Regions from separate parts of the Rhizobium sp. WW22 genome, predicted to be linked through region 3. Evidence: predicted binding sites of a transcription regulator. Region 3 holds the regulator's gene; each other region holds the start of a gene.
What was found. The regulator PhoB, encoded in region 3, activates phosphate uptake and scavenging genes when phosphate is short. The targets are predictions, from matches to a motif close to TGTCATNNANCTGTCAT.
Positions count from the first base shown of each region.

Region 1: the regulator PhoB is predicted to act here: its motif matches at 3,408-3,424, upstream of ACK83U_RS06700 (esterase-like activity of phytase family protein).
Region 2: the regulator PhoB is predicted to act here: its motif matches at 2,694-2,710, upstream of pstS (phosphate ABC transporter substrate-binding protein PstS).
Region 4: the regulator PhoB is predicted to act here: its motif matches at 2,166-2,182, upstream of ACK83U_RS16390 (NAD-glutamate dehydrogenase).

Region 1 is NZ_CP178198.1:1,329,838-1,335,571, forward strand. It holds gene glmU (bifunctional UDP-N-acetylglucosamine diphosphorylase/glucosamine-1-phosphate N-acetyltransferase GlmU) at 1-542, shown strand, start outside; gene glmS (glutamine--fructose-6-phosphate transaminase (isomerizing)) at 657-2,483, shown strand; gene ACK83U_RS06695 (DUF502 domain-containing protein) at 2,660-3,352, shown strand; gene ACK83U_RS06700 (esterase-like activity of phytase family protein) at 3,593-5,080, shown strand; gene recG (ATP-dependent DNA helicase RecG) at 5,123-5,734, opposite strand, start outside.
Region 2 is NZ_CP178198.1:951,609-957,342, reverse strand. It holds gene pstA (phosphate ABC transporter permease PstA) at 1-484, opposite strand, end outside; gene pstC (phosphate ABC transporter permease subunit PstC) at 495-1,466, opposite strand; gene pstS (phosphate ABC transporter substrate-binding protein PstS) at 1,543-2,568, opposite strand; gene ACK83U_RS04825 (cupin domain-containing protein) at 2,833-3,177, opposite strand; gene ACK83U_RS04820 (O-acetylhomoserine aminocarboxypropyltransferase) at 3,319-4,602, opposite strand; gene ACK83U_RS04815 (CoA-binding protein) at 4,771-5,199, opposite strand; gene ACK83U_RS04810 (hypothetical protein) at 5,309-5,635, shown strand.
Region 3 is NZ_CP178198.1:125,072-130,805, forward strand. It holds gene pstA (phosphate ABC transporter permease PstA) at 1-540, shown strand, start outside; gene pstB (phosphate ABC transporter ATP-binding protein PstB) at 556-1,371, shown strand; gene phoU (phosphate signaling complex protein PhoU) at 1,423-2,136, shown strand; gene phoB (phosphate regulon transcriptional regulator PhoB) at 2,168-2,851, shown strand; gene ACK83U_RS00665 (GcrA family cell cycle regulator) at 2,941-3,477, opposite strand; gene ACK83U_RS00670 (aspartate aminotransferase family protein) at 3,902-5,101, shown strand; partial or broken gene argF (ornithine carbamoyltransferase) at 5,175-5,734, shown strand, end outside.
Region 4 is NZ_CP178198.1:3,366,432-3,372,165, forward strand. It holds gene ACK83U_RS16390 (NAD-glutamate dehydrogenase) at 1-1,956, opposite strand, end outside; gene pdxY (pyridoxal kinase PdxY) at 2,250-3,125, shown strand; gene ACK83U_RS16400 (YggS family pyridoxal phosphate-dependent enzyme) at 3,145-3,804, opposite strand; gene leuS (leucine--tRNA ligase) at 4,004-5,734, shown strand, end outside.

The DNA.
Region 1 (5,734 bases), 1.2 Mb from region 3:
CGCTGATCGAGCCGAATGTTGTCTTCGGTCCGGGCGCGGTCATCGAGGGAGGCGCAGTCATTCATGCCTTCTCGCACATCGAGGGCGCCCATGTCAGTGCGGGTGCTACGGTCGGCCCCTTTGCGAGGCTGCGCCCGGGGGCCGATCTCGCCGGTGGCGCCAAGGTCGGCAATTTCTGCGAGGTCAAGAACGGCAAGATTGGCGAGGGCGCCAAAGTCAATCATCTGACCTATATCGGTGATGCGACGATCGGAGCAGGCAGCAATATCGGCGCGGGTACGATCACTTGCAATTATGACGGCGTTAACAAGCATGAAACGCATATCGGCGCCAACGCTTTCGTCGGTTCCAATTCGTCGCTGGTTGCGCCCATCCATATCGGCGACGGCGCATATATTGCTTCCGGCAGTGTCATCACCGAGGATGTTCCGGCCGATGCGCTGGCCTTCGGCCGGGCTCGCCAGGAAGTAAAGCCGGAGCGGGCCAAGGTGATCCGCGAGCGAGCCCTTGCCATCAAGGCAGCGAAAAAGGGCGGCCACTAAACTCTCGCGCGTTGACGTAACGGTCGGAAATCGAAAGTGACCGTTGTGGCAATTGAGAAAATTGCAGGAATGATTAGGACTTGCCTTCATATCTGAGGCCAGACGGAGAGCTGTATGTGCGGTATTGTTGGGATCGTCGGAACGAAGCCTGTGGCGGAGCGTTTGGTGGACGCGCTGCGGCGGCTCGAGTACCGCGGCTATGATTCGGCTGGAGTCGCGACGATCCATGACGGCGTGATGGATCGCCGCCGCGCGGAAGGAAAGCTCTTCAATCTGGAGAAGCGGCTGGAGACGGATCCTCTGCCTGGCACGACGGGCATCGCACACACGCGCTGGGCAACCCACGGTGTTCCGAATGAAACCAATGCCCACCCGCATTTCGTGGAAGGCGTTGCCGTCGTCCATAACGGCATCATCGAAAACTTCTCCGAGCTGCGCGAACAGCTGAAGGCCGAAGGGCAGGAATTTGCCTCGCAGACGGATACGGAAGTCGTCGCCCATCTTCTGGCCAAATATGTCCGCGAGGGCTTGGACGCACGTACAGCCATGCTGAAAATGCTGAACCGCGTGACCGGCGCTTACGCATTGGCCGTTATGTTCCAGAATGATCCTGACACGTTGATGGCGGCGCGTTCTGGCCCGCCGCTTGCCGTGGGTTACGGCAAGGGCGAGATGTTCCTCGGTTCGGATGCAATCGCCCTTGCGCCCTTCACCAATGAGATCAGCTATCTCGTCGACGGCGACTGCGCGATCGTCACCCATGCCGGCGCAACCATTCTCGATTTCAACGGCAATGAAGTGACTAGGCCGCGGCAGATTTCGCAGGCAACCGCCTATGTGGTCGACAAGGGCAATCATCGCCACTTCATGGAAAAGGAAATCTACGAACAGCCGGAGGTCATCTCCCATGCGCTGAGCCATTACGTCGATTTCGCCAGCCATCGTGTGCGCCCGGATGTCTCGGCCATCGATTTCGGCGGGGTTTCCGGCCTTGCGATATCAGCCTGCGGCACCGCCTATCTCGCCGGCCTGGTGGGTAAATATTGGTTCGAGCGCTACGCGCGGTTGCCGGTCGAAATCGATGTTGCCTCCGAGTTCCGCTATCGCGAAATGCCGTTGTTGCCGTCGCAGGCGGCCCTGTTCATTTCTCAATCCGGCGAAACCGCGGATACCTTGGCTTCGCTCCGCTACTGTCGGGACAACGGCTTGAAGATCGGTGCCGTGGTCAACGTCAGGGAATCGACCATCGCGCGCGAATCCGATGCCGTGTTTCCGATCCTGGCCGGCCCGGAAATCGGTGTCGCCTCGACGAAGGCTTTCACCTGCCAGCTTGCCGTTCTTGCCTCGCTGGCGATTGGAGCCGGCGTCGCTCGAGGTAACATCAGCGCCGAAAATGAACAGGAAATGGTGCGCCATCTCGTCGAGATGCCGCGTATCATGGCGAATGTCCTGAACATCATCCAGCCGCAGATGGAAAGCCTGTCGCGCGAGATCTCGAAGTTCAAGGATGTGCTCTATCTCGGCCGCGGCACCAGCTTCCCGCTTGCCATGGAAGGCGCGCTGAAGCTCAAGGAGATTTCCTACATCCACGCGGAGGGTTATGCGGCCGGTGAATTGAAGCATGGACCGATTGCGCTGATCGACGAAAACATGCCCGTTATCGTCATCGCCCCGCATGACCGCTTCTTCGACAAGACCGTTTCCAACATGCAGGAAGTCGCGGCTCGCGGCGGCCGAATCATCTTCATCACGGATGAAATTGGCGCTGCCGCATCGACATTGCCGACCATGGCGACGATCACCTTGCCCGTCGTGGACGAGATCATAGCCCCGATCATATTCTCGCTGCCGATTCAATTGCTTGCCTATCATACGGCCGTGTTCATGGGCACGGATGTCGATCAGCCGCGCAATCTCGCCAAATCGGTCACCGTGGAATAGGATTCCTTCCGCCGCGCATTTGCCGTCACGTCCTCGTGAGTCGATCGCTTGTTGGGCTCACAGATGTGGCTAGCGGGTTGTATGCCGCGCTAATTTCTGGCACGATTCGCCCACGGAGATGGTGGGGAGGGTTTGCCGGGAAGCGGTAGCGACGGGACGGAGTTTTCGAGCGGCGAATGACTGAAAAACTCATCAAAATGTCCGTGACGACGCGGATCAGAAACAATTTCCTGGCCGGCCTGATTATCTGTGCCCCGATCGCCATTACCCTATGGCTGACCTGGTCCGTCGTCCATTGGGCCGATAGCTGGGTTCGCCCCTATATTCCCGCGCGCTACGATCCCGAAAGCTATCTGAACTTCGCCGTTCCCGGTACCGGCCTGGTGATCGCGATGATCTTCATCACGATCGTCGGCTTTCTGGCCAAGAACCTGATCGGTCAGAGCATCGTCCGCTTCGGCGAGTCGATCGTCAATCGCGTGCCGCTGGTGCGAACCATCTATAAGAGCGTCAAGCAGATCTTCGAGACTGTGCTCAAAGAGCAGGGCAGTTCGTTCAAGAAGGTAGGGCTGATCGAGTATCCGAGCCCCGGCCTCTGGTCCATGGTTTTCATATCGACCGATGCCAAAGGCGAGATCGCTTCGAAATTCAATGCCATGGGTCAGGACATGGTGGCGGTGTTCCTGCCACCGACGCCCGTGCCGACGGCCGGATTTCTGGTTTTCGTTCCGCGCGAAAAGATCACGGTGCTCGATATGAGCCCTGAAGATGGCGCCAAGCTGCTGATTTCGGGCGGCCTTGTGGCGCCGGAATACGAGAAGCTGGTCGCAGCCAAGGAATTGCGGCAGCGGGTTCCCGTGGCTCCTTAACCTCAATTGCTCATCTTCTAATAGTTGGATCAATGCCTTCGCGTTCTGCGCGAATTGTCATGCCTCTATCATATTGACGCCTTAGATCGTCAGTCGGGGCAGATAATCGCACGTATCTCAGCATCGTATGTTCGGGGCACAGGCACCGAGCTGCGGTTCTCCAACGCGGTCCGAAATGGCCGGAGATGGATGTCGTTGCCTTCATAAAGTTTTGATCAGGAGGATATGGTTTTGAGATATATGCGTTCGAAGAGCTTGCCGCTGCTGTCGGCAGCGTTTGCCACATTTGTTTTCACGGCTCCAATGCTGGCGCTGGCGGATAATTCCGTGACGATTGACGGTGTTAAGCTGGTCAATAAAGGCCGCGTCGCGATCGGCCGCATTCCGGCCAATCAGCGCGATAAGTTCGGTGAGACTTTCGGCTCCGGTTCAGGCATGTCGATCGACACCAAGAGCTGGACCCGCAACGCCGACGGCACTTACAAGGGCTCGCTGTGGCTGCTGCCGGACCGCGGTTACAATGTCGCCGGCACCACCGATTACCGTGCGCGTCTCAACACCATCGATATCAAACTGACGCCGGTTGCCTCCGGTGCAAAGCCTCCAGCCGGTAAGGAACAGGCGGGCGTCGAAGCCAAGCTCGCGGATACGCTGCTGTTGAAGGATAATAAGGGCAACGAAACCACCGGTCTTGACCCAGCCAACGGCGTTCGCCAGGCGGAAGGCGGCTTGCCGCTTTTGCCACAGGCACCAAACGGTAAGATTTCGCTCGATAACGAAGCCATTGCCCGGCTGCCCGATGGTTCGATGTTCATCAGTGATGAGTACGGTCCCTATATCTACCGCTTCTCGGCGGATGGGCTGATGATCTCGGCCACGGCACCACCGGGCGCGTTTCTGCCGATGCGCCACGGCGCCGTGAATTTTTCCTCGAACAATCCCGGCCCGGGCGAAACCGCTCCCGATCCGAAAGATCCGACCAGCGGGCGCCAGAACAACCAAGGCTTCGAGGGCATGTCCCTGACCCCGGACGGTAAGTTCCTGATCGTCGTGCTCCAGTCCGCGACTCGCCAGGATGGCGGCGATTCCAGCTCCACGCGCCAGAATACCCGCGCGCTTGTCTATGATGCCGCCGACCCTGCAAATCTGAAGCTGGTGCACGAATATGTCGTGCCTCTGCCGGTCTTCACCAATGACAAGGGCAAGACGGCCGTTGCCGCCCAAAGCGAAATCGTGGCGCTCTCACCGACAAGCTTCCTGATGCTCGCGCGCGATAGCAACAATGGCTACGGCCAGAAGGGCGACAAGTCGCTCTATCGCAGCGTTGTGGCTGTCGATGTTTCCGCTGCCACCGATATTGCCGGCGGCAAGTTCGACGGCGACACAGCTGTCGCGCCGAAGGGCGTTCTTGATCCTTCAGTCAAGCCGGCGGCAGTCAGCAATTTCATCGATATCAACGACAGCGCCGATCTAGCGCGCTTTGGTCTGCATAACGGCGCGCCGAACGACAGAAACAACCTCTCGGAAAAGTGGGAGGCCATGTCGCTCGTCAGCGTTCAGGATCCGAAGCTGCCTGACGATTACTTCCTGTTCGTCGCCAATGACAACGACTTCATCACCCAGGATGGTTTCCAGGTCGGCGCTGCCTACAAGGATGATAGTGGCGCGGATGTCGATACCATGTTCCAGGTATTCCAGGTCACCATTCCCGGTCTCGCCGCAAAGTGATCTGATGAAACGCGGATGGACGCGGCTAACGCGTCCATCCGCCTACCCCGCTCGCAGGAAGCGGATCGCCTCGTCGCGGCGGAAGAGATAGAGCAGGGTGCGTACCGCACTGCCACGCTCACTGGTCAGTTCCGGATCGCGCTCGATGAGATAGGCGGCATCCTTGCGGGCGATTTCCAGGAGATCGGCATGAGCCTCGAGGCTGGCGATGCGGAAGCCTGGCGTGCCGGACTGGCGTGTCCCAAGAAGCTCACCTTCGCCGCGCAGCTTCAAGTCCTCCTCGGCAATACGGAAGCCGTCTTCTGTCTCACGCATGATCGACAGCCGGGCATGCCCGGTTTCGCCGAGCGGCCCTTTGTAGAGAAGGATGCAGGTCGAGGCCTCGTCGCCACGTCCGACGCGGCCGCGCAACTGATGAAGCTGTGCCAGGCCGAAACGTTCAGCATGTTCGATGACCATGATCGTCGCGTCCGGCACGTCGACGCCCACCTCGACGACCGTCGTGGCCACCAGCAGGCGGATCTCGCCGTTCTTGAACGCCATCATCACAGCGTCTTTCTCCGGGCCGCTCATCCGGCCATGGATGAGACCGATGCCTGGGCCGAGCGCCTTGGTCAGTGTCTCATGCCGCTCCTCCACCGACATTAAATCGGA
Region 2 (5,734 bases), 830 kb from region 3:
GTGTCGTGCGGTTGACGACCGGAAGCGCGATCAGCGCCAGCGCAAGTATGCCCGCGATAGCGGAGTTGCCATGCATGGGCACGACCACCGCGCCGTAGACGAACACGCCGATGATGATCGAGGGCGCGGACAGCAAGATGTCGTTGAGGAACTTGGCAGCCTCGGCAAGTTTGCTGCCGTTGGCATATTCCACAAGATAGGTGGCGGCAAGAATGCCGATCGGCGCGGCGATCACGATCGCGAGACCCGTGACCAGCACGGTGCCGTAGATCGCGTTGATCAGACCGCCGCGCGAGCCTTGGGCTGGGATCGACATAGTGAACACGTCGAGGCTGAGCGCCGATATGCCGCGATAAAGCAGGGTCGCAAGGATCACGCTGAGAAAGAAGATGCCGAGGACGGCCGCGATGAAGCACAAGACCATCATCACCCGGTTCTTCCCATAACGCCTCGACACGAGGTTCTGACGAATTGCATTGTCCATGGTTTTTTCCTCAGTGCGCGTCGCCGCGGCCGATCATCCATCTCGCCAGCGCAAGCACGCAGAAGGAAAGGACGAACAGGAGCAGGCCGAGCGCAATCAGGCTCGACAATTGCAGACCGTCGGCATCGCCGAAATTGTTCGCGATCTGGGCGGAAATGGTGGTGGACGGCGAGATGATCGACGATTGCAGACGGCTCACCGAGCCGATAACGAAGGTGACGGCCATGGTTTCGCCGAGCGCGCGGCCGAGGCCGAGCATGATGCCGCCGACGAGGCCGCGGCGTGTATAGGGGATCAGGATGTGGCGAGCCACTTCCCATGTGGTCATGCCCATGCCGTAGGCGGATTCGCGCAGCATCGGCGGCACGGTGCTGAACACGTCGCGGGAGATCGCGGTGATGAACGGCAGGATCATGACGGCCAGCACGAGGCTTGCCGTCAGCAGGCCGACGCCCGGCGCCGGCGGCTGGAACAGCAGGCCGATCACCGGCACCTGACCGACAGTCCCCATCAGGAAAGGCAGGATATTGTTCTGCATCAGCGGCACGAGAATGAACAGGCCGACGATGCCATAGATAATGGAGGGAACGCCCGCCAGAAGCTCGATGGCCGTGCTGATGGGACGGCGCAGGCTGCCGGGGCAAAGTTCCGTGAGGAAGATGGCGATGCCGATGCCCAGGGGAACGGCAATCAACATGGCGATGAACGAACTCACCAGCGTACCGACTACGGCAGGGACGGCGCCATAGATATCTGCCGGCGCGCTCCACTTTGTGCCCCAAAGGAACGACAAGCCAAAGGTCTGAAATGTGGGCAAGGCATCGATGACAAGAACCACGAGGATCGCCAGCAGCAGAAGCACGACAAGAATAGCCGAGCCAAGCGTCATGAAATAGAAAATCCGATCCTGTATCCGGAATTTTCTGGTCGCGGCGGAGGTATTCACTGCCTGGAAGCCAGCCATCTGAGTCGCGTCAGCCATCGATTTCCCCTTGTCTTGTCACGAAAGGCGGACAGGGAAATACCCTGTCCGCAGCAACTTTTTCGCCTAGCACAAATTACTTCGTGCCGAAGTCCGTCTTCCAAGACTTCTCGACGATCTCGACAACATTATCCGGGACCGCAAGATAAGACAGCGCGGTCGCGTCCTTCTGGCCATGCTCATAGGACCACTTGAAGAACTTCAGTGCTTCTTCATTCTTAGCAGCATCAGCCGGCTTCTTGTAGAGCAGAACCCAGGTCGAAGCGGCAATCGGCCAGCTCTTTTCGCCCGGCTGATTGGTGATGATCAGGTTGAAGTTCTTGGCCTTGGCCCAATCGGCGTTGGAAGCGGCAGCCTTGAAGGTTTCCAGGCTAGGCTCGATAACCTTGCCGGCAGAGTTTTTCATCTTCGCGAAACCGATGTGGTTGGCGACGACATAGGAATATTCAACGTAAGAGATCGAGCCAGCCGTCTGGTTGACGGTGGTGGAAACGCCTTCCGAGCCCTTGGCGCCGAAGCCGACCGGCCATTCAACAGCCGTGTTCGAGCCAACCTTTTCCTTCCACTCCGGCGAAACCTTCGCCAGGTAGTCGGTGAAGTTGAAGGTCGTGCCCGAGCTGTCGGCGCGGTAAACAACCGAGATCGGCGTGGACGGCAGCTTCACTTCCGGGTTGAGAGCCTTGATGGCTGCATCGTCCCACTTGGCGATCTTGCCGAGGAAGATGTCGGCCAGCGTCTTGCCGTCGAGAACGAGTTCGCCCGGCTTTACGCCTTCGACGTTATAGGAAACGACGATACCGCCGGAGATCATCGGGAACTGGGCAATGCCGTTCTTCTCGAGGTCGGCGTCGCTCATCGGCTTGTCCGAAGCGCCGAATACGATGGTCTTGTCGAGGAGCTGCTTGATGCCGGCGCCCGAACCGACCGACTGGTAGTTGACGACGTTGTTCGTCGCAGCCTTGTAGCCTTCGGCCCACTTGGACAGAACCGGTGCAATGAAGCTCGAGCCAGCGCCCGTGATGTCGGCAGCGGAGGCCGAAGCGGACATAGCCGCGATAAGGCCTGCAGTCAGGCAAAGCGAACGGAGTTTCAGGTTAAGCATAATAGACTCACTTCCTCAAGTGAATGAAAGGATGGCGAGCAGAAGACCGGCGCGAGGCTTGCCATGGTAAACGAACCTCCCCGCCTGAAATCTCCCGGCGACAGCCTTGGCTCTAAAGACGCATTGTTTCAGTTTGATGACAGTTTAATGAAGCGGCAGTGACACAACCTGCGGCAATCATTGCGGCCGTTGCGGAAGGGCGTGAATCAAGCTGCGCCAAAGGGCGCATGAACGCGAACTTCATGTTCTGATTCAAGAGCATCGTCAGAGACGGATCACGTAATCCTTGCGAGTCGTTTCAATAACTTCCCAGGTCCCCTTGAAGCCCGGCCTCAAGATAAGACGGTCGCCTGCACGCAGATGGAAGGCCTTCCCATCCTCACCCGTCACAATAGAATAACCGGAGAGGATATGGAAATATTCCCATTCGTCGTAGACGACCCTCCATTTGCCCGGCGTTGCTTCCCAGATACCGGCATAGAGGCCGCCATCGGCCTCATCCATGTTCCACGTTCGGAAGATCGGAGCTCCCGAAATGAGACGATCCGCTGCGGGCGCTCCGAGCTCGGGCTCAACGTCATCGACATCCAGTTGCACATAGCCTGCCACTCAGATCCCCCGTCGGTCACGTTTCGCCACATCAAAAAATATCCGCGACCGCCAATCGGCGAGCGCGGATCGAGACAAACATGAAATTCGGCGAGATCAAAGAACCCCTGCTGCTTTTTCGGCTTCCTGCCGGTGCCGTCCTCAGATTTTCGCCAGTGCCTGCTCCAGATCGGCGATGATATCCTTGACGTCCTCTATACCGATGGAGAGGCGTACCACATCCGGGCCGGCGCCGGCTGCGACCTTCTGTTCGTCGCTCAGCTGCTTGTGCGTCGTCGAAGCAGGATGGATGACGAGCGAGCGCGTGTCGCCGATATTGGCAAGATGCGAGAACAACTGCAGGCCTTCGACCAACCCCTTGCCCGCTTCATACCCCCCCTTCAGACCAAAGGTGAAGACGGAGCCGGCGCCCTTCGGCGAGTAACGCTGCTGCAGCGCGTGGTTGGGATCTTCCTCAAGGCCGGCATAGTTGACCCATGCCACCTTCTCCTGCCCCTTCAGCCAGCGCGCAACGGCAGCCGCATTGTCGGAATGGCGCTGCATCCGCAGCGGCAGCGTTTCGATGCCCGTCAGGATCAGAAAGGCATTGAATGGCGAGATGGCTGGTCCGAGATCGCGCAGGCCCAGCACGCGGCAGGCAATGGCGAAAGCGAAATTGCCGAAGGTCGCATGCAGCACGATGCCGTTATATTCCGGGCGCGGTGAAGACAGCATGGGATAATTACCCGAGGCGGACCAGTCGAAAGTGCCGCCATCGACGATGATGCCGCCCATGGAATTGCCATGGCCGCCGAGGAACTTCGTTAGGGAATGCACGACGATATCGGCGCCATGCTCCAGCGGTCGGATGAGATAGGGGCTTGCGAGAGTATTGTCGACGATCAACGGCAGGCCATGCTTGTGCGCGATGGCCGCGATGGCGGCGATATCAACGAAGGTACCGCCCGGATTGGCAAGGCTTTCGATAAAGACGGCGCGGGTGCGACTGTCGATCTGCGCTTCGAAGGTCGCAGGATCGGCGGAATCGGCCCAGCGGACCCGCCAGTCGAAACTCTTGAAGGATTGTCCGAACTGATTGACCGAACCACCATAAAGCCGTTTGGCCGCGACGAAATTGTCGCCCGGCTGCATGATGGCATGGAAGATGAGGAGCTGCGCGGCATGACCGGAGGCGACGGCGAGAGCCGCAGTGCCGCCTTCGAGGGCAGCCACCCGCTCTTCCAGCACGGCCTGGGTCGGGTTCATGATGCGTGTATAGATATTGCCGAATTGCTGCAATCCGAACAGCGCGGCTGCATGATCCGCATCCTGAAAGACGAAGGATGTCGTCTGGTAGATCGGCGTTGCGCGCGCGCCTGTCGCCGGATCCGGCTGCGCGCCGGCATGGATTGCAAGCGTGTCGAAACCTGGGTTGTTTGCTGGCATATCTTTCCTCCCGCCGGATTTTGTTGGTAACGGGAAAAGCATAACGCCTGGCATATGAAAGTTAACCGCGAACTTTGCCGTGCTTTTCGGCTCGCGGAAAAAACTTGCCATATTTCGGTGAGATCGCGCGATAAACGGCCGGATGCCGTCGATCCCCTGTAATCTCGATCAGGCGACCAGGCGCGGATATTCGATGGCCGGGCAACGATCCATCACGACCCTTACGCCCGCCGCCTCCGCTCGTGCCGCGGCGGCGTCGTCACGCACGCCGAGTTGCCCCCAGATGACCGGCGGCCGCGGCTCGATCATGATCGTCTCCTCGACCACCGATCGGAGATATTCGGGCGCCCGAAAAACATCGACCATATCCACGGGCTCGGGGATATCGGCCAGACGCGCATAGACCCACTGCCCCAGAATTTCCTTGCCGGACTGCCCGGGATTGACGGGAATGACGCGATAGCCCCTGTTCAAAAGATAGGCCATTACGCCGTTGCTCGGACGTGCGGGATTGGGCGAAGCGCCAACGAGCGCGATGGTCCTCACGGACAAGAGGATATCGGCTATATAGGAATCGTCATAACTGTCGTGGTTCATCACGAAGCCTCCCGCTCCGATCACACTTGCGTTTTGCCATAAATACGGAAACCGCAATGGCGGTCTCTGCGTATAGTATATTATAGCAACTTCAGGGAGGATTACTCAGATGAAAAAAATCATCCTGCTCGGCCTGCTCGTTACATCGGTCGCAACGCCAGCCCTGGCTATCTCGCGCTACAATTCCATGTCCATGACCTGCGCCGAAGCGAGGACTGTCATCAACCGGGAGCGCGCGGTCATTATGCGCTATCCTGCCAAGAGAACGCCGAAAATGACGCTCTATGATCGCTATGTCGCCGACAGCGGAGCGTGTGACCAGGGCTTTTATGCCTATCAGGACTATCTGCCCACCAAAGATCGGGCCTCGTGCCCGGTTTATATATGCCGTCCGACGACCGATCTGGATGACGACGATTTGATTTTCCGGCGCTGATCGAAGTATGCTCGAACGGGATGTGGTGGACGATTCATGCGCTCGTCGCGATGACCACCTATCACAATCTATGATTGCAATCGGCACTGTGCGCTTTCG
Region 3 (5,734 bases):
GTCAACATCAACAATCTCGCGGCCGTCCCATCGATCGTCTATGGCTTGCTGGGTCTCTCGGTCTTCATCAACATGATGGGTCTGCCGCGTTCGGCCTCGCTGGTCGGCGGTCTCGTGTTGAGCCTGATGACGCTGCCGATGATCATTATCGCCACACGCTCGGCGTTGCGGGCCGTGCCGCCGTCGATCCGCAGCGCAGCGCTCGGTCTTGGTGCATCGCGCATGCAGATGGTCTTCCATCACGTGTTGCCGCTTGCGATGCCCGGCATTCTGACGGGCACGATCCTCGGGCTTGCGCACGCGCTTGGCGAGACTGCGCCGCTGCTTCTGATCGGCATGGTCGCCTTCGTCGCCAACTATCCGGCATCGCCGCTCGATCCTTCGACGGCGCTGCCGGTGCAGATCTACATGTGGGCGAGCGAAGCCGAGCGGGCCTTCGTCGAAAGGACGTCCGGCGCCATCATCGTGCTTCTCTTCTTCCTCGTCGCGATGAACATCGGCGCCATCCTGCTGCGGCGCCGCTTTGAGCGGCGCTGGTAAGGGAGGGCGCACGAAATGAACATGATGACGGAAGCCGCAAGCGAAAGAGCCTTGGCCAAGAAGATGACCACGATCCCTTACAAGATGATCGGCCAGGACGTTTCTGTGTTCTACGGCGACAAGCGGGCGCTCTTCGACGTCAATCTGAAGATCCGCGCCAATACCGTCACGGCTTTGATCGGCCCTTCCGGTTGCGGCAAGTCCACCTTCCTGCGCTGCCTCAACCGCATGAACGATACGATCGAGACCTGCCGGGTCACCGGCAAGATCACGCTCGACGATCAGGATGTCTACGACGACAGCATCGACGTGGTAGAGTTGCGCGCCCGCGTCGGCATGGTCTTCCAGAAGCCCAACCCGTTCCCAAAGTCCATCTTTGAGAACGTCGCCTACGGCCCGCGCATCCATGGCCTGCATCGCTCAAAGGCCGATCTCGAGCATATCGTCGAGACCAGCCTGCAGAAGGCCGGTCTCTGGGGCGAGGTCAAGGATCGGCTCCATGATGCCGGCACGAGTCTATCGGGCGGTCAGCAGCAGCGTCTGTGCATCGCCCGCGCCGTCGCGGTCAGTCCGGAGGTCATCCTGATGGACGAGCCGTGCTCGGCGCTCGATCCGATCGCGACCGCCAAGGTCGAGGATCTCATCCACGAGCTGCGGGAGAATTTCACCATCGTCATCGTGACGCATTCCATGCAGCAGGCAGCCCGCGTCTCGCAGCGTACCGCAATGTTCCATCTCGGCCACCTGGTCGAGGAGAACGACACCGATAAGATGTTCACCAATCCCGACGATTTCCGCACGCAGGATTACATCATGGGCCGTTTTGGTTGATGATGTCAGGCGCGCGGCTCATTTCACACAGTTCACCTTGAGGATAGAAAAATGGTCTCCACTCACATTCTCTCTGCCTATGACGAAGACCTGAAGTTCCTGACGCGCCGCATTGCTGAAATGGGCGGCCTGGCAGAGCAGATGGTTAGCGACAGCGTACGCGCGCTGGTCAATAGCGACGCTGCCCTGGCCCAGAAGGTCATCTCCGACGACGTCGTTCTCGACCATGCCGAGCGCGAAGTCGGCGACAAGGCGATCGTTACCATCGCCCGCCGTCAGCCGATGGCGGCGGACCTGCGTGAAATCATGGGCTCGATCCGCATTGCATCCGATCTGGAGCGCGTCGGCGATCTCGGCAAGAACACCGCAAAGCGCGTCATCGCCGTCCAGGGCACCGGTGTCCCGCGCCGTCTCGCCCGCGGCATCGAGCATCTCTCCGAACTGGCGCTGAGCCAGCTCAAGGAAGTTCTGGATGTCTACGCGACCCGCTCGCCGGACAAGGCCGTATCGATCCGCGAACGCGACGAGGAAATCGACGCCATGTACACCTCGCTCTTTCGCGAGATGCTGACCTACATGATGGAAGATCCGCGCAACATCACCACCTGCACGCATCTTCTCTTCTGCGCCAAGAACATCGAGCGCATCGGCGACCATGCCACCAACATCGCCGAGACGATCTATTACATGGCGACGGGCGCGCAGCCGGAAGGCGAGCGCCCGAAGGACGATACCGCCAATACCGTCGGCGCAGTGACCGAATAATCCGAAAGCGAAGAAAGGAGACCATAGGCGCATGGTTCCGAGAGTTGCTGTTGTAGAAGACGAGGAAGCGCTCAGCGTTCTGCTGCGCTACAATCTTGAGGCCGAAGGCTTCGAGGTCGACACGATCCTCAGAGGCGATGAGGCCGAGCTGCGTCTCCAGGAGCGCATCCCCGATCTCCTGATCCTCGACTGGATGCTGCCCGGCGTATCGGGCATCGAGCTCTGCCGCCGGCTGCGTATGCGGCCGGAGACTGAGCGCCTGCCGATCATCATGCTGACGGCCCGCGGCGAGGAAAGCGAGCGCGTGCGCGGGCTTTCGACCGGCGCGGACGATTATGTCGTCAAGCCGTTCTCGACGCCGGAGCTGATGGCTCGCGTCAAGGCGATGCTGCGGCGTGCCCGCCCGGAGGTTCTCTCCACGGTGCTGCGTTGCGGCGATATCGAGCTGGACCGCGAAACCCATCGCGTTCACCGCAAGAGCCGCGAAGTGCGGCTGGGGCCGACGGAATTCCGCCTGCTGGAGTTCCTGATGTCCTCGCCGGGCCGCGTCTTCTCGCGTTCGCAGCTGCTCGACGGCGTATGGGGTCACGATATCTACGTCGACGAACGCACGGTCGACGTCCATGTCGGCCGCCTGCGCAAGGCGCTCAACTTCTCCAATATGCAGGATGTCATTCGCACCGTTCGCGGCGCGGGCTACTCCATGGAGGCCTGAGCGGGGATACCCGATCAGGCATCAACATAGCGGCGGAAACAGAAAACGGGCCTCAAGGGCCCGTTTCTTTATCTCAGTCATCAAGCTTCTCAGCCACGCGGCTGGGCCGGCCTACGCCGTTCATGCACCGGCTGGTAGGCCAGGCGCTGATGGTAGGTGCAGTAAGGCGATGAATCTGGGCTCTCATTGCCGCAGAAATGGAAATCGTCCTTCAGCGGATCGCCGACCGGCCACTTGCAGGTGCGCTCCGTCAGTTCCGTCAGGCCGAGGCGGCGGGAAATCGGAACGACGACGTTCGATGCCGGGCGATACTGGATTTCGTTGACGGAATCGATCTCGATCTCTTCCTTCAGCATGGTTGCGCCCTGCTGGCGGGCAACCACCGTGCGGGTAGCAACGCGCGATCCGTAGGTCGCAGCGCGAGGTGCCGCTGCGCTGCGCTTCGGCGTGCGCGCTGCGGTTGTCGCGCCGCCCGCCTTCGCTCGGCCGGGGAGGTTCAGGCGATGCACCTTGCCGATGACGGCATTACGGCTCACGCCACCGAGCTGCGCAGCGATCTGGCTGGCGCTCAATCCTTCGGACCATAGCTTTTTCAGCTTCTCGACGCGTTCGTCTGTCCAATTCATGCCCTGTCTCCGCTGTCGCGTTTCCGATGGCAGAATCCCTCACCATTGCCTCGCATGGTATCGAGGCGCGAAACGCTCTAAAATTGTGGTGACTAGTTCCGCCGCATGCAGTCTAGCAATTGGTTTTTAACCTAGTGTGAGGCTGACTCCGTGACAAGAGTCGCGGGAATCTTGAGGAATCGATTTCGAGGTTTTCCCCAACTTGCTGTCCGGGCGTGGCATTTCTGCCATAGGCGCCGCCCGACGCATCTCTTTTGCCGGCAAGCGTTTTCTCGCACCTGCTAAAACGGCAGTTTTGTTGACATCGCGGTGCAAAACATCAATAGTGCCCAAGCCGCCGCAAGGCGGCATTTTTGATTTTTTCGGACCCGTTTCATCAAATGGAAGCGATCGGTCCTTAAAGTTGTGATCAGGAGATATGGCCATGGCCGAGACCACGCCGCTTTACGACACCTACTTGCGCGCTCCGCTGCGGTTCGAGCGAGGTGAGGGCGTCTGGCTGGTCACTGAGAATGGCGAACGCTACCTCGATTTCGCAGCCGGCGTCGCGGTCAATTCGCTCGGTCATGCTCATCCCCATCTTGTCGCCGAGCTGAAGGCGCAGGCCGACAAGGTCTGGCACCTGTCCAACCTCTATGAGGTGCCCGGCCAGGAGAAGCTGTCGAAGCGGCTGACGGAAGTGACCTTCGCCGACAAGGTGTTCTTCACCAATTCGGGCGCGGAGGCGCTGGAGTGCGCCATCAAGACTGCGCGGCGCTATCAATTCGCCAAGGGGCATCCCGAGAAGTTCCATATCATCACCTTCGAAGGCGCCTTCCACGGCCGCACCATCGCAACGATCGCCGCCGGTGGCCAGGAAAAATATATCGAAGGTTTCGGCCCGAAGGCACCGGGCTTCGACCAGGTGCCCTTCGGTGATCTCGACGCCGTCCGCGCCGCCATTACCGATGCGACGGGCGCTATCCTGATAGAGCCGGTGCAGGGCGAGGGCGGTATCCGCCCGGCGACAAACGAATTCCTGCGCGGGCTGCGGGAGATCTGCGATGAGCACGGCCTGCTTTTGATCCTCGACGAAGTACAGTGTGGTGTCGGCCGTACCGGCAAGCTCTTTGCCCATGAATGGTCCGGTATCAAGCCTGACATCATGGCGGTCGCCAAGGGTATCGGCGGCGGTTTCCCGCTCGGTGCGTGCCTTGCGACGGCGGAAGCCGCTTCCGGCATGAAGGCCGGCACGCATGGCTCGACCTATGGCGGCAATCCGCTTGCCATGGCAGTCGGCAATGCGGTTCTCGATATCGTGCTTGCCGAAGGCTTCCTGCAGCATGTGCGCGATGTCTCGCTGGTCTTCCGCCAGGGGCTCGCCTCGCTCAAGGATCGTTTTCCTGACATCATCGAGGACGTTCGCGGTGAAGGCCTGATGCTCGGCATCAAAGCGGCCATTCCGCAGGCGGAATTGCTGCAGGCGATCCGTGCCGAGCATCTGCTCGGCGTTCCGGCCGGCGACAACGTCATCCGCCTGCTGCCGCCGCTGGTCGTCACTGCCGAGGAAGCACGCGAAGGTCTCGCCCGCCTGGAGCGCGCCGCCGAGCGCGCGCGCGCTGCCCGCACCAAGAAATCGGCTTGAATTCAACGCCCGCTGTCGGGGCGTTCCTGCCCCACGCGGGCGTTATTGTTTTTTCTGGAGCACAGGTAAGGACATGGCTTCTCCGAAACACTTTCTCGATCTCTCTGCCGTTCCGGCTGCCGATCTGCGTAACATCATCGATGACGCGATCGTCCGAAAGAGCGCGCAGAAGGCCGGCACGGCCGACAGGCCGCTTGCCGGCAAGATGCTGGCGATGATCTTCGAGAAGCCGTCCACCCGAACCCGTGTCTCCTTCGATGTCGGCATGCGGCAGCTGGGCGGCGAGACGCTGTTCCTCTCCGGCACCGAAATGCAGCTTGGCCGCGCCGAGACGATCGGCGATACGGCGAAAGTGCTGTCGCGCTATGTCGATGCGATCATGATCCGCACCACCGATCATTCCCGCCTGTTGGAGCTGGCGGAACATGCGACCGTTCCGGTCATCAATGCGCTGACCGACGATACGCACCCCTGCCAGATCATGGCCGATATCATGACCTTCGAAGAGCATCGCGGCCCGATCAAGGGCAAGACGCTTGCCTGGACGGGCGACGGCAATAACGTGCTGCATTCGCTGATCGAAGGGGCCGCCCGTTTCGGCTATCGCATGAATATGGCGGTACCCCTTGGTTC
Region 4 (5,734 bases), 630 kb from region 3:
GTTGGTTTCGCGAGCGGAGAGATCGGCGGAGACGATCAGCCGGTTGAAAGCGTCATTGTCGATCGTGCCGCCGAAGGCGGCGAGGAAGGCTTCTTCAAGGGCAGCGCCGTGGCGAGCGAGATCGATCGTCATGCCGCTGCGGGTTTCGAGTTCCATGTCGTGGAGGACGACATGGCCGGTCGAGCCGTCTTTGGCCGTGACGTAGATATCGAAGGTGCGCTCGCTGATAACGTTGAAACCGAGATTTTCGAGCAGCGGCACGCGGCGCGACAGCGCCAGGTTGCCGTCGCCATGGAAGATCTTCAGCGAGAGAATGTCACCCGCTTCATCCTTGCGGATATAGAAGGCGATGCGGATCGGCTCGGTGCTGGCCGTGGCAATGATATCAGGCAGATCGGCAAAGGCGTCTTCCGGCGAGAAGGCTTCCTGGAAGGCCTGGCTGACGGAAATGTTCGGCGCCTTTGGACCTGCCAGCGTGGCAAAGCGTTCGTCCCAGCGGGCTGTTATGGCGCGAATCGCTTCTTCGAGCTTGGCTTGCGGAACATGCGGCGTCTTTCCGGCGCTGCGGCCGATAATGAAATGCACGCGCGCCACTCCGCCTTCCGGGAAGGCGGGGTAATAGGCGGACACGCGGCCGTCATAGACGGTCTTCAGATAATTGCCGATCTTTTCACGAACGACGGAATCATATTCCTCGCGCGGGACATAGACGATGACGGAGACGAAGCGGTCGAAATGATCGATGCGCGGCAAAACGCGTACGCGCGGCCGATCGGTCAGGTCGTTGATCTGCTCGGCGAAGCTTGCCAGCAACAAGGTGTCGATCTGGAAGAGATCGTCGCGGGGATAGGATTCCAGCGTGTTTTCGAGCGTGCGACCCGAGTGGCTTGTGGGATCGAAGCCGAAGTGATCCTTGACCTTCTGCACCTTCGAGCGCAGCAACGGCACTTCGGTGGCAGCGCTCGTATACGCCGTCGATGTGAAGAGGCCGACGATGCGCAGCTCGCCAGTGACATTGCCATCAGCATCGAAACGCTTGACGCCGACATAATCCATATAGGCACGGCGGTGGACGATCGACTTGACGTTGGCCTTGGTGACGATCAGGAAATCCGGGCCGTCGAGGAAGGCGAGGATTTCCGGCGTCGTGGTGACGGCGTCCTTGCCCTGCCGGAGAACGCGAACATCCGGATTGGAGAGAATGCCAAGGCCGGTACCGCGATCCCGCTCGACCTTGGCGTTGGCGCCCTTGCCGGAATAGACATATTCGCGCATGCCGAGAAAGGTGAAATTGCCGTCGCGTAGCCAGGCAAGGAAGGCAAGCGCTTCATCGCGGTCATTCTTGCGGCGGCCGGCAGCCTCATAGGTTGATAGTTCCGATATCACGGTATCGAGGCGCGACAGCATCGGCTTCCAGTCGGAAACGGCAAGATGCGTCTGATCGAGCACGGTCTGGATCCGCTTGGTCAGATCGGTCGACTGCGCTGTCGTCAGGGGCGAGAGATGAAGCTGGATATGGCTGACCCGATGGGCCGGATCGCTCGGGCGATCGGCGGAATAAAGGCTCGGCTCCTTACCCTTCTCGATGACCAGGATCGGATGAACCGCCATATAGAGATCGCGATAGCTGCTGGTCACTTCGCCCATGATCGATTCATAAAGGAAGGGCATATTGTGGTCGGTGATCGAAAGGATCGAGACGGCAACGCCATCGGGTTCGATACCGCCGACCTGCTCGATGCTGACGCGGGGGGACGTGGCGCTCCAGGCTTCGAGTTCCTTGGCCGCATGCGCCGCGGCAAGTGCCAGCATCTCCGGGCTGTAAAGCTCGATGTCGTCATTGCTCGCCCGGCCAAACAGGATTTCGGGATCGAGATGTGCCTCGCCTGTCGCCGCCGCAATCTTGCGTGCCGCCTCGATCTGTTTTTCCCGTTTCGGATTGGTCTTGGGCGCCATGAAATTCCTCCCGATTTTCGAATTTGGACGACAGTAGCAGAAGGTCTAGCGAAAAAACTGGCAAAAAGAATGCGAATTTGATTCGTTTCGGACTGATTTTGGTCGGTTTTTTCAAAAAACTTGCCGAAAACGGCGATGTTGATGAAAAACAGGCTTCATCGGCGAGAAATTGGCGGAATCGACCCGTCAACAGAGGTTTTCATGACTCTGTGAAGGGCGGTTGACAGAGTGCCGCGAAAGGGATCATCAACTTGCGCCGTTGCAGTTTGAAGCCCTGAACTGAAAGCACAATCATGTCGCAAGTGTCGGCCGGCGCCGTTATCGTCATTTCCAGTCATGTCGTTCGAGGGTCCGTTGGCAATCGCGCTGCAGTCTTTGCTCTGGAAACACTCGGCCATCCGGTCTGGGCGCTGCCGACCATCGTTCTGCCATGGCACCCTGGCCATGGCCGCTCGACGCGGCTAACCTTCAACGAAGCCGATTTCGACCATGCGATTGACGATCTTATCGCCGCACCCTGGCTTTCCGAGGTCAAGGCCGTCCTATCGGGCTACTTCGGCAACGCCGCCCAGGCGTATGCCGTCGCCCGGCTGGTGACGGCTCTGCGGGAGAAAAACCCGGATATTCTCTATGCCTGTGATCCCGTCATCGGCGATGCCGGCGGGCTCTATGTGCCGCAGGCGACGGCGGAAGCGATCCGCGACCACCTGATCCCGCTGGCGTCACTCGCAACGCCGAACCGCTATGAGCTTGCCTGGCTGGCGGGAGCGCCGCTCGAGGATAACAACGCCATCATGGAGGCGGCGCTCGCGCTTGGACCGTCGCGCATGCTGGTGACGTCCGCCGTTCCGATGATGGCCGGTGGTATCGGGAACCTCTATCTCAGCGGCCGAAACGCACTGCTTGCCGAGCATCGCAGCGTCGAAGGCGCACCGAATGGGCTCGGCGATCTCCTGTCTGCCGTCTTCCTGTCGCGCCTGCTTTCGGGGATGGATGAGGAGCGGGCATTGCAGCTGACGACGGCCAGCGTCTTCGAGGTGCTGGCACGAGCCGTCAAGCGCGGCAGCAACGAGCTGACGCTGGCTGTCGATTCCGCAAGCCTATCGACACCGATGGCGATGGTGCAGCTACGCCACCTCGTCCATCCTGCACAACGCAGGAAAAAGTAACGGCCAGAGCTTTTTTAACCTATCGCGCGCCGAAAATCGCCGAGCCGACGCGAACACTGGTCGCGCCGAAGGCAACCGCGATTTCATAATCGCTCGACATGCCCATCGAGAGCTTTTCGACGCCGGCCTGCTTGGCGAGCTTTGCAAGCAGGGCAAAATGCGGCCCCGGATTTTCGTCGGCGGGCGGGATGCACATCAGGCCGTCTATGGAAAGCCCGAGCTCCTTACGGCAGAGATCGACGAAACTGGCCGTATCGTCGGGCGCGATACCCGCCTTTTGCGGCTCTAACCCGGTATTGACCTGCACGTAGAGCCGAATGGCCTTGCCCTGTCGCTTGATTTCATCGGCAATGGCCCGCGCGATCTTTTCCCGGTCAATGGTTTCGATCACGTCGAACAGCGCCACGGCGTCTGCGGCCTTGTTCGATTGCAGCGGCCCGATTAGATGCAGTTCAATCCCGGGCGTTTCGGTCTTCAGCTCCGGCCACTTCCCCTGGCTCTCCTGCACGCGGTTTTCGCCAAACACCCGCTGGCCGGCCGAAATCGCCGGGCGGATCTGATCGGCATCGAAGGTCTTGGAAACGGCAACGAGCTGCACAGAGCCGGCAGCTCGGCCGGCCTGACGCTCGGCAGCCGCGATATGGGAACGGACTTCGTCCAAGCGCTCTTGAAGTTCCATCTTCTCGCCTCGATATTTGGCTTGCTTCTCAAACTTTGCAGTAATGAGGCTCGCAGGCTTTGCCAAGGGCGAATGCGACCGAATCCGGCTTTGCATTGCAAGATAAGGCACTTGCTGCGGCTGCTAAACTTGACGCTTGGGTGGTTTCGTGGTGAAGGTCACGCCTTACTCCCCATGATTTTCCGGAATACAAGAACAGATGACTAGCGAACGTTATAATCCGCGCGATGCCGAGCCCCGCTGGCAGGAAAAATGGAACGAAGAGAAGGTCTTCGTGACAGACAATGCCGATCCGCGTGAGAAATATTACGTCCTAGAGATGTTTCCCTATCCGTCGGGCCGCATCCATATGGGCCATGTGCGTAACTACGCCATGGGCGATGTCGTTGCCCGCTACAAGCGCGCCCGCGGCTATAACGTGCTGCATCCGATGGGCTGGGACGCCTTCGGCATGCCGGCGGAAAACGCCGCACGCGACAATAAAGTGCATCCGAAGGAATGGACCTACCAGAACATCGCCTCCATGCGCACCCAGCTGAAGGCCATGGGGCTGTCGCTCGACTGGAGCCGCGAGTTCGCGACCTGCGACGTCGATTATTATCACCGTCAGCAGATGCTCTTCATCGACATGATGGAGAAGGGCCTGGTCTACCGCAAGAAGTCCAAGGTCAACTGGGACCCGGTTGACAATACCGTTCTCGCCAATGAGCAGGTCATCGACGGCCGCGGCTGGCGCTCGGGCGCTCTGGTCGAGCAGCGCGAGCTGACGCAGTGGTTTTTCAAGATCACAGAGTTCAGCCAGGAACTGCTGGATGCTCTGGATACGCTCGACCATTGGCCGGAAAAAGTGCGGCTGATGCAGAAGAACTGGATCGGCCGCTCCGAGGGCCTGACGGTTCGCTGGGAAATCGTGGCCGAAACAGCTCCCAACAGCGATCGCGAGATCACCGTTTACACCACCCGTCCCGATACGCTGTTCGGCGCCTCCTTCCTGGCGATCTCGGCCGACCATCCGCTCGCCAAGGAAGCGGCTGCCAAGGATCCGGCCATCGAGGCTTTCTGTGAGGAATGCCGCCGCGCCGGCACCTCGCTGGCAGCACTCGAAACCGCCGAGAAGAAGGGCATGGACACGGGCATCCGCGTCCACCATCCCTTTGACGCATCCTGGGAGCTGCCGGTCTACATCGCCAATTTCGTGCTGATGGATTATGGCACGGGCGCAATCTTCGGCTGCCCATCCGGCGACCAGCGCGACCTGGATTTCGCCCGCAAGTACGGCCTGCCGGTCGTTCCCGTCGTCATGCCCGTTGATGGCGATGCAGCGAGCTTTGCCGTCGGCGACGTCGCCTATGACGGCGATGGCGTGATGATCAATTCGCGCTTCCTTGACGGCATGAGCACCGAGGAAGCCTTCCAGACGGTGGCGACGAAGCTCTCTGAGACGAGCCTCGGCAACACGCCACAGGCTGAGCGCAAGGTGAATTTCCGCCTGCGCGATTGGGGCATCTCCCGTCAGCGTTACTGGGGCTGCCCGATCCCGGTCATCCATTGCGATGACTGCGGCGTGCTGCCGGTGCCGAAGAAGGATCTGCCGGTCAAGCTGCCCGACGACGTGACTTTCGACCAGCCGGGCAATCCGCTCGACCGGCACGCCAGCTGGCGGCATGTCGCCTGCCCGCAATGCGGCAAGGATGCCCGCCGTGAAACCGATACGATGGATACTTTCGTCGATTCGAGCTGGTATTACGCCCGCTTCACCGCTCCCTGGGAAAATCAGCCGACGGATCCGAAGGCCGCCAATCACTGGCTGCCTGTCGACCAGTATATCGGCGGTATCGAACACGCGATCCTGCACCTGCTCTATTCGCGCTTCTTTACCCGCGCCATGCGCGAAACCGGCCATCTTGACGTGAAGGAGCCTTTCAAGGGC